Regions from separate parts of the Pseudoalteromonas sp. A41-2 genome, predicted to be linked through region 2. Evidence: predicted binding sites of a transcription regulator. Region 2 holds the regulator's gene; each other region holds the start of a gene.
The links. The regulator LexA, encoded in region 2, represses DNA repair genes until DNA is damaged. The targets are predictions, from matches to a motif close to TACTGTATNNNNATACAGTA.

Region 1: the regulator LexA is predicted to act here: its motif matches at 1,429-1,448, upstream of IT970_RS04805 (YebG family protein).
Region 3: the regulator LexA is predicted to act here: its motif matches at 1,296-1,315, upstream of ruvC (crossover junction endodeoxyribonuclease RuvC).

Annotation. Positions count from the first base shown of each region.
Region 1 covers NZ_CP065231.1:1,032,746-1,036,033, forward strand. The annotation lists gene putP (sodium/proline symporter PutP) at 1-930, shown strand, start outside; gene IT970_RS04805 (YebG family protein) at 1,067-1,375, opposite strand; gene IT970_RS04810 (ComEA family DNA-binding protein) at 1,626-1,919, shown strand; gene IT970_RS04815 (DUF6170 family protein) at 1,945-2,247, opposite strand; gene dsbB (disulfide bond formation protein DsbB) at 2,247-2,765, opposite strand; gene IT970_RS04825 (chorismate mutase) at 2,910-3,288, opposite strand, start outside.
Region 2 covers NZ_CP065231.1:3,342,889-3,346,176, reverse strand. The annotation lists gene IT970_RS15070 (hypothetical protein) at 46-426, shown strand; gene IT970_RS15065 (PaaI family thioesterase) at 430-867, opposite strand; gene lexA (transcriptional repressor LexA) at 1,041-1,658, shown strand; gene coxB (cytochrome c oxidase subunit II) at 2,202-3,288, shown strand, end outside.
Region 3 covers NZ_CP065231.1:2,029,656-2,032,943, forward strand. The annotation lists gene ruvB (Holliday junction branch migration DNA helicase RuvB) at 1-92, opposite strand, end outside; gene ruvA (Holliday junction branch migration protein RuvA) at 100-720, opposite strand; gene ruvC (crossover junction endodeoxyribonuclease RuvC) at 722-1,246, opposite strand; gene IT970_RS09270 (ABC transporter permease) at 1,373-3,288, opposite strand, start outside.

The DNA.
Region 1 (3,288 bases), 1.3 Mb from region 2:
GCTGTGCCTATTGCGACTTTTACAATGCTTGATCAGCCTTTCATGGACACCTTGGCTAATGCTCGCTATGACCTCTTATTAAGCTCACCCAAAGAAACAGAAATTCATGCACTTAACATGATGGATTGGTTTGCAGGTGGCTCGACAATTGCGATTATTTCGGCAATGGCTTGGGGCTTAGGCTATTTTGGTCAGCCACATATTATTGTTCGCTTTATGTCAGTGCGCTCAGTTAAAGATATGCCTACCATGCGTCGTATTGGTATGTCTTGGATGACATTGTCTGCAATTGGTGCTGTATTTACTGGTTTATTCGGTGCGGCTTATATGCTTGAAAACCAAATGCCAATCGACGATAAAGAAACAATTTTCTTAGTTTTATCTGAACTCATTTTCCACCCACTGATCGCAGGTTTTCTCCTAGCCGCAATTTTAGCAGCGATTATGAGTACTATTTCTTCGCAGTTATTAGTGTGTTCGAGCTCTTTGACTGAGGATTTTTATAAAATTTACCTGAATCGCGACGCGTCTCAAAAAGAGTTGGTATTAATTGGTCGTGTTAGTGTGATGTTGGTTGCCGTTTTTGCTATCTACTTAGCTTATGACCGTGATAACTCTATATTAGATTTAGTGAGCAATGCATGGGCAGGGTTTGGTGCGGCATTTGGACCGTTAGTGTTGCTTAGCCTTTATTGGAGACGAATGAACCTACAAGGGGCAATAGCGGGAATGGTTGTGGGCGCTGCGACAGTGCTGTTTTGGATTTATGCACCGATTACGATTGATGGTGAAAAGTTAAGTGCCATTATTTATGAAATTGTACCGGGCTTTATCTTATCAAGTATTGCCATTGTGGTCGTTAGCTTGAACACATCAGAGCCAAAACAAGAAATTACACAATTATTTGATGAAGTTGAATCGTCACTTTAGGACGCTAAGTGTCATTCTTTAGAATGTAATTAAAAAGGGCAACATAAGTTGCCCTTTTTTGTGTTAATTTTTTAACTCTACTTTAAGAGTGACCGGTTACTTTGATGAATAATATCCGCTGCTAAAGTAAGGGATATTAACTGGCTGCTTTTTCTTTTATATCAGCGACTTTATCTGTGTCTGCTGATTTGGCTTTTTTCGGTTTGCTAGGCAGTTCTTTAGCGCCTTTTAGGACAGCCATAAATTGGTCTTTTTCTTTTGCTATTTCAAGGGCTAGAGATTCAATTTGTTGCTCACTTAATGGTACATCTACCTTCTCAAGCATGAGCTCTAACGACTCAGCGATGTCGAGCATTTTATCGTACGCATCAGCTTCTTTTTTGGTAGTAAACGTCATGCGCTCGACTCCGTTTCTTTCTACAACATATTTAACAACAACAGCCATGATTTCTCCTGCATTCAAGCGTGGCATTTGCAGCGTGTAATCGCTACTTTGATTACTGTTTTTATATACAGTAATCGTTTGGGGCCGAATTTGCAAGCTGCGTGTGTGTATTTTTTATGACATTAATTTGACAAAAAGGCATAAATTGACTTTATTTAGTTTGTCACCAAATTAGTGACGAATGTAATGGAATTAGTGTTCGGTGACGAGACTATTTAACAGTCCACGTAAGGACATCATGGAGGAAACAATGAAGTTATTATCAAGTTTACTATTTGCAGCAAGTCTTGCATTACTGCCGGCGACTCAGGCACTCGCTGAAAAACCAGCTGAGTCAGTGCAAACAAAAATTCAAAAAGTGAGTATCAATAAAGCCACTGTAGAGCAACTTTCTCAGTTACCTGGCATTGGTAAATCGAAGGCTCAAGCCATTGTTGAGCATCGTAAGAATCAAGGCCCATTTAAATCAGTTAAGCAACTGAAAGAGGTTAAGGGGATTGGTGATAAATTATTCGCTAAAATAGAAGGAAAAATTTCGCTTTAACTAAATAGTAATTTAAACAGGGCGTCTATTCGCCCTGTTTAAACTCTTGTATCGCTTTTCGCAGGTGAGGTTGAGCGAACATATTTTCAACCGGCGTTGTGATTAATGGGTAGCTTAATCCCGCTAATAATAACCAAGGTAAAAGCATCCAACCTTCAAAGTAGGCAAGGCCTAGAAACAAGGGCGCTAAAAATGCCAGTTTGCACACAGATAAAACGATTTTATGCATTGGGCTTAAGTGGCTCAGTGCAATTGCTATTATCTGCTGACGCTGCCTTACTTTAAAGGTCTTTAATTCAGGAATTTGACTGCTAAAAAAGTAAATCATTACAGTGACTTTTTGACTAGTAAGCGGCTTGCTAAAACCCCGACAAAAACAATTGAATATGCGGCAAAGATGACTTCCATCCATGCGGGCATACTCATTGACGCAAATTGCCAATCAATGTTGCCACAGTCTCCTGTTGCTGCGAAAAAGTGCGGGATCCATTCATGTAGGGGCATGAAACTAGGAAAATTTGGCTCAAACGCACAGCTAAATGCAAATGGATCTGTGTTGTTTTGCATAGCAATGTGCTCTTTTGCGATAAAGTAGCCCCAAATGGCAGAGACTCCCCACGTTGCAAAGGCGATTAATCGGTAGGTTACAGCGTGTGGGTTTATTGCTCCAATGATACCCGCGGCTAAGAGACCAAGCATCGCTGTGCGTTGGTATATGCACATAATACAGGGTTCTAGACCCATATTATATTGAAAAAACAGGGCTGTTATTTCAAATGCGAGTGCCGTTAAGGCTAATAATACCCAAGGGGTTCTTTTGTTTGCTAACTCAGCTAACCAACTCATGAAAAATCTCATTTCTAATTGTTTTCAAGATTATGCTTAGGGACTGCGCAGGGTGCAAGTGCCTGCGATGAATATTCGTAAAAACAACGCAGATAAATAGTAAAGGAGCCAACGGCTCCTTTACTTAATGTGTATGAATGAAGGTTAAACACTCACAGCTTGTAGAGATTCACTTTGATAACAACCCAGTACGCGTGTGTATTGGGTATGCTCTTTTAGCTCTTCTAGCGCTTGTTTTACATGTGCATCATCTAGGTTTGCTTCTAAATCAACGTAAAACACTTCTTCCCATGGATTTCCTGGCACTGGTCGAGACTCTAGTTTTACAAGGTTAATTTGATGGTGTTTAAATATCATTAAGGCATCTGCAAGCGAACCTGCTTGCTGTTTAGTTGCCATAATCAAACTTGTTTTAGTGGGGATTTGTTTAGAGACTTGCAATGGTTTACGTGCAACAACAATAAAGCGGCTGTGGTTTTCACTTTGGTTTGCAAGTCCAGACTTAACAACCTCGAGGCCAACA
Region 2 (3,288 bases):
TGAGTTAAAGTTTCAGAGATATCAATAGAGGGTAAAAACGAGAGTATGTCGGAAATTCAATTTTTAAATGTAGATCTGGAACTTGAATCAAAACACGATATGAGTGCGCTGGTAGCTGATTTAAAGAAAAACGCCATGGTTTTACATTACGACCAAGATGAATACCGTCAATTAGCACGTATTGAAGCCGCGGCTGATATCAGCACACCAGATAAAGCTATCAACCAATTATGTGAACTTATAGAGTCGTGCTCACGCAATGCATTAAAGCAATGGTTGTCTTGCTCAAAGCGTACTTTCGATATTGGGTTTGAGTCGGGTGACTCACCTAAATGTTTTAATCAAGCCCTGCACGCAGACACCTTATTACGTATTTCAGCGATTGGCGCAGGGCTCGAAATTACTATTTATCCTGTTGAGCGTTAATCACTAACGCTTGACTACCGCTGCGGTCATTCGTGATACGCAGCATAGTTCACCTGCCGCATTCGTTATTTTAATTTCCCATACAGATGTTCGCTTACCTAAGTGCAGTGGCTTTGCCGTGGCTGTTAAGAGGCCTTTTCGAGAGGCTTTAATGTGATTGGCATTTATTTCTTGGCCAACAGCATAATATGCGGTGAAGTCGACCACAAAATTGGCTGCATAACTTGCTACAGTCTCTGCTAAAACAACATTAGCACCACCATGGACCATCCCCATAGGGTTATGATGCTCTGGAATAGCGGGCATAGTGGCCACTAAATAATCGTCGCCGATTTCGGTTATTTCAATGCCCATTGTTTTCATTAATGTGCCTTGCCCAGTAATACCCTGTTCGAGTTCTTTACATAATTCGAGGGTGAATGGTTGATACCAAATGCTCATTGTGTTTCCTTCGCAAACTAACTTCTTAAGTGAAATATCGGTATACAATATGGTATCTATCCCCACCGTTCAATGCTTGTTTTTTATCATGAGAGGAAGGGGAATTTAAATTTGCGATTTTCAGATAACTGTATATACTCACAGTTAAATGTACTGTATGGAAAACCAGTTGTATGCGCCCATTAACAAAACGCCAATCGCAAATTTTAGAACTTATTAAAGTATTTATTAAAGACACTGGTATGCCACCTACGCGTGCTGAAATAGCGCAAACATTGGGATTTAAAAGTGCCAATGCCGCTGAAGAGCATCTAAAAGCACTGGCAAAAAAAGGCATGATTAAAATGAAGCCTGGAGCAAGCCGAGGCATTCAATTAGTCGAAGAAGACGAGCCAGAACAGCTTGGCTTACCACTGATTGGGCGTGTTGCCGCGGGTGAACCTATTTTGGCGCAAGAGCATGTAGAAAGCCATTGTCAGGTTGACCCTGCATTGTTTAAACCCGCTGCAGACTTCTTATTGCGAGTTAACGGCATGAGTATGAAAGACATTGGTATCATGGATGGTGACTTACTGGCAGTACACAAAACGCAAGTTGCAGAAAATGGCCAAGTTGTTGTGGCACGTGTCGATGACGATGTGACTGTAAAACGTTTAGAAAAAGCAGGACGTAAAGTATTTTTGCATGCTGAAAATGAAGAGTTTGCCCCGATTGAAGTGGACTTAGAGCATGAGTCATTTAATATTGAAGGCTTAGCGGTTGGGGTTATTCGCAACGCTGATTGGATGTAGCTTTTTATATTACGCGTTAATCGTTACAAGCAGAGTAATTCCTTTATCTGCTTTGCTAAACTTTTTTGAAACAACGCACCAAATTGATTCAATTTGGTGCGTTGTTTGTTTTTGACCGTTTACCTAAGATTTGTTAACCCTTACTTTCTACATAAAGCCTTATACGGCGCAGTTTTCCTTTCTTTTTAAGTTTTTATACTTGCCTTAAGTATTAATTAACGCGCTGATTATAGTTGTTATTTTTGCACCAAAATAAACATTTATTACCACGAAAACTTGCTTATTGCTCATTTTTTAACTAATTGGTTAAGTACATTGTATTAACACCTATTTACGAAAAAGACACACAACAAATGTGTAAGGGGGTTAAACAATGAGTGTGTCGTTCACTGCGTCGTGATGATACACAGACCCAAGCTGTTTGCAGATGACACATCAACCATCGATTGGTTTGGGTATTTAAACAATAAAAAAAACGAATGGGCACCAGCTGTAACGCCTTTTCGCTTTGCGTCTTGCAATAGCATTAAAAGGAGCTGTCACATGGGTAAACTGCGTTACACCTTGTGGCTTATATTGGTAGCACTTCCGCAACTTGCTTTGGCAAATAGCCAATTCAATATGCGTAAAGGTGTCACTGATATAAGTAATAATGTTTATGAATTACATATGACGATATTTATTATTTGTTGTGTGATTGGCATCATCGTATTTGCGGTGATGTTTTGGGCTTTGATACATCATCGTAAGTCTAAAGGGGCAAAGCCTGCCCAATTCCATGAAAGCACGAAGGTTGAGATACTTTGGACTGCAATTCCATTTGTGATCTTAATCGCTATGGCGATCCCTGCCACCAAAACGCTTATTGCCATGGAAGATGCTTCAAAAGCAGATATTACAATCAAAGTAACAGGGTCGCAGTGGAAGTGGCACTATGAATACATGGGAGAAGATATTGCTTTCTATTCGATTTTAGCGACACCGAAAGATCAAATAGATAATCAAGCCGAAAAAACAGAGCACTACCTACTCGAAGTCGACAAACCTCTGGTGTTACCAATCAACAAAAAAGTACGTTTTTTAATGACCTCTGATGATGTAATACATTCTTGGTGGGTTCCTGATTTTGCCGTGAAAAAAGATGCCAATCCCGGCTTTATTAATGAAGCATGGACACGCATTAACGAGCCCGGTATGTACCGCGGCCAATGCGCAGAGTTATGTGGCAAAGACCATGGTTTTATGCCGGTGGTTGTTGAGGCATTGCCAGAAGATGAGTTTGCGACTTGGCTTGCAGACGCAAAACAAGCGAAAGAACAAGCCGCTGCTGCAGATGCCGCATTACTTGATCAAACTCTTTCGAAAGATGAATTAGTTGTTTTAGGCGAGCAAGTCTATATGGCCAGCTGCGCAGCCTGCCATCAGCCCACTGGCATGGGATTGCCGGGTGTATTTCCAGCCTTAAAAGGCAGCCCAATCGTGTTGGGCGATGTGAACGATCATATTGATATTGTTTTACATGGTAAGCCAGGTACAGCGATGCAAGCGTTTGATAAACAGCTTTCAATAAAACAACTTGCAGCAGTCATCACTTATAAACGCAATGCGTGGGGTAACAATACCGGTGATG
Region 3 (3,288 bases), 1.3 Mb from region 2:
TAGTCGTTTAATAGTTTTGGACGTATTGCACGATCGACACTGTCTTCATTACTTTGTTCACTCGCATCAATTAAGCGATCTGCTTCAATCATGGTGTACTCACAACATTGACTTTAGAGCTTCTTTAATAAGAACCTCTGTTGTCATACCTGGTTTATTTACAGCTTTAACCGCTTTTTGCGCTTGCGGTAGTTTATAGCCTAAAGATTCAAGTGCTGAAACAGCATCATCCGCAGCATTATTCGCTACTAGCGTATCATTACTTGCAGGCTCAATAATGGCATTATCGCTAAATGGTGTGAATAAGTCATTACCCCAATTTTTTAGCCTGTCTTTCATTTCAAGTACCAAGCGCTCTGCAGTCTTTTTGCCCACCCCAGGCAGTTTAACCAAGGTTGTCGCATCTTCATTGTTAACACAACTAACAAACTGCTGCGCCGACATGCCCGACAAAATGGCAAGGCCAAGTTTAGGGCCTACCCCATTTGCTTTTAACAGCTCTCTAAATAAAGCACGTTCAGTTTTATTATTAAAACCAAATAATAACTGTGCGTCTTCGCGAACAACAAAATGAGTATAAATAACCGCTTGTTCACCCACATTGGGTAAATCATAAAAACAGGTCATTGGCATTTGCACTTCGTAACCGACACCACTTACCTCTATAAGTATTTCTGGTGGCTGCTTTTCAACAAGTAACCCGTTTAATCGACCTATCATATTACTTCCTTAATCGTCCTCTTACGGTTTTGCTCGCGCTGCCCGCAAGTTTAATTAAATTTTGTTCTGAGTGAGCATGGCAAATGGCAATTGCTAACGCATCGGCAGCGTCGGCTTGCGGGGTTCCCGGCAGTTTTAGAATATTTTTAACCATATGCTGTACTTGCGATTTATCGGCACCACCATTCCCCACGACCGCCTGTTTTATTTGTCTGGCTGAGTACTCAAATACGGGCAACTCTGCCATTGACGCACCGACTATGGCGGCCCCTCGGGCTTGACCAAGTTTGAGTGCTGAGTCAGGATTATGTGCCATGAACACTTTTTCAATGGCAAAATTATCCGGCGAAAACTGTTCAATTAACTGGCTAACACCTTGATAAATCATTTTTAAGCGTATAGGAAAGTCGTGATCAGCAAGCTTTATACAGCCACTCCCTAAATAAGTAAATTTAGTACCTTGGTGGGCTATTACCCCATAACCTGTTAATCGTGAACCAGGATCAATCCCTAAAATAATCGCCAACTAACTGACCCATCTATAAAATCATCATCTGCATTTAATAATGCCAGAGCACTGTATAAATTACCAGTAACTAATTACAGTTCATAAAAAATGCCCGCAATTGCGAGCATTTTTTAAACATCGTCTTTATCCTAGCGACCGCAGTAAACCTTGAGTATTTTTTCGCATAGTGCGCGCTATCATTAAATACCCTAAACACGCAACAAATAACCCACCTGCTGCAGGGCCTATTAACCAAATATGTGGATGCAACTTACCTGCTAATTCGAACATTTGTTTTTGTACAATTAACAAAGCAACATCACTGACAACAGCCGCGACTAAACCGGCCGTAAAGCCTAATAATAAAAATTCATACAAGGTCGCGTTTTTAATTAATCGCCCTTTAGCGCCTAGCGTACGCAAAATAACAATTTCTTGCATACGCTCACCTAGGCTGGCTTGCACTTGCGAAATAAGCACTAAAGCACCACACGCAACAACAATCGCGAGTACAAAGCCAATCGCTAACGATACTTGCTCTATTGTTGAGCGTATTTGCTTAATAAAGCTTTCAACATCAATCGCATTCACCGTTGGGTATTGACGTAATAACTCACTAAACTCTCGCTTTTGATCTTTATTTACACGCACCGATGAAATATACGTCGCAGGGAAACTTTGCAGCACATCAGGGCTCAAAATAATAAAGAAATTCGGTTTTAAGGTGTTCCAATTTACTTTACGTACACTGGTAATTTTGGCATCGAATGACTGAGCGCCAATTAAAAAGGTGAGTGTATCGCCCAACTCTACATCTAAACGCGCTAACATTGACTCTTCTAATGACGCCTCTGCCACTGAGTTCTCGGTAAACCATGTACCGTCAATTAACTCATTTTGCTTGGGTAGCTCAGCGCGCCACGTAAGATTTAACTCGCGGCCAATACCTGAACGTGCTTCTTCATCTTTTTTCTCATTGTCTTCTAATGATACCTCGCGAGCCACCAGCTCACCATTAACGGCATTAACACGACCACGAACAATCGGGTAAAAATCTGACGTAGGCATGTCACGCTCTGCTAAAAACGACGTGATAGGTTCAAGCTCAGCTTCTGTTATATTCACTAAAAATGAGTTTGGCGCATCGGCTGGCAATTGTGACTGCCAATCTGAAATAATGTCGTTTTTAAGTACGATTAAAAACAACAGTAATTTAATAGCAAGCGCAAAGCTTATAAGCTGCACCGCATTTACGTTCGCTCGCTTTTGAATTGAAGCAATCGCTAAAGACCAGCTATTACCAGGACTTAAGCCTAGCTTACGACCCCCACCAAAAATAAGCTTCGATAGACCAAATAGCACCACGATTAAAAACGCTGTTGAGGTAAATAAAATGGCCGTAATTTTAATGTTATTACTGAACAACCACATTAACAAAAACACCGTTAGCGCCGACATTGCAAGGTGAATTTTGCTCACTAATAAACGGTCACCCAAGTTGCGACGAAGTACACGCAATGGGGGAATATCAAATAAATCCAGCAGCGGCTTAATCGAGAACATAACGGCACAAATCACGCCTGTACTGACTGCGATAAGCCAAGGTTTTGCCGATGCGCTTGGCAGCTCTGTGCCCATTGACTGAGCAAGGTAATCACTGGCTATCATTTGTAAAGAATAACCAATAACTAACCCCAAAATGACCGACATTGTGCAAACTAAACTTAAATGTAATAAGTAAATTTTACGGATAGTTGCCCTACTGCCACCAAGAGTTTTCATCATTGCGACTGGGTCATATTGCCTTTCACAGTAGCGTTTTGCCGATACCGCAATTGCCACTGCCGCTAAAATGATACCTAACAAACCTGCCAGTAATAAAAAGCTCTCCGCTCTATTTAAGCTGTTCGCAATAGGTGATTGCCTGTCTTTAACACCATACCACTGTTGATTTTCTTTCATTTGGGGTTTAAGCCAAGCATAAAAGGTGTCTAAGTCACTTTGCTCACCAGCATACAATTGACGATAAAACACGCGACTCCCCGGCTGGATCACCTGTG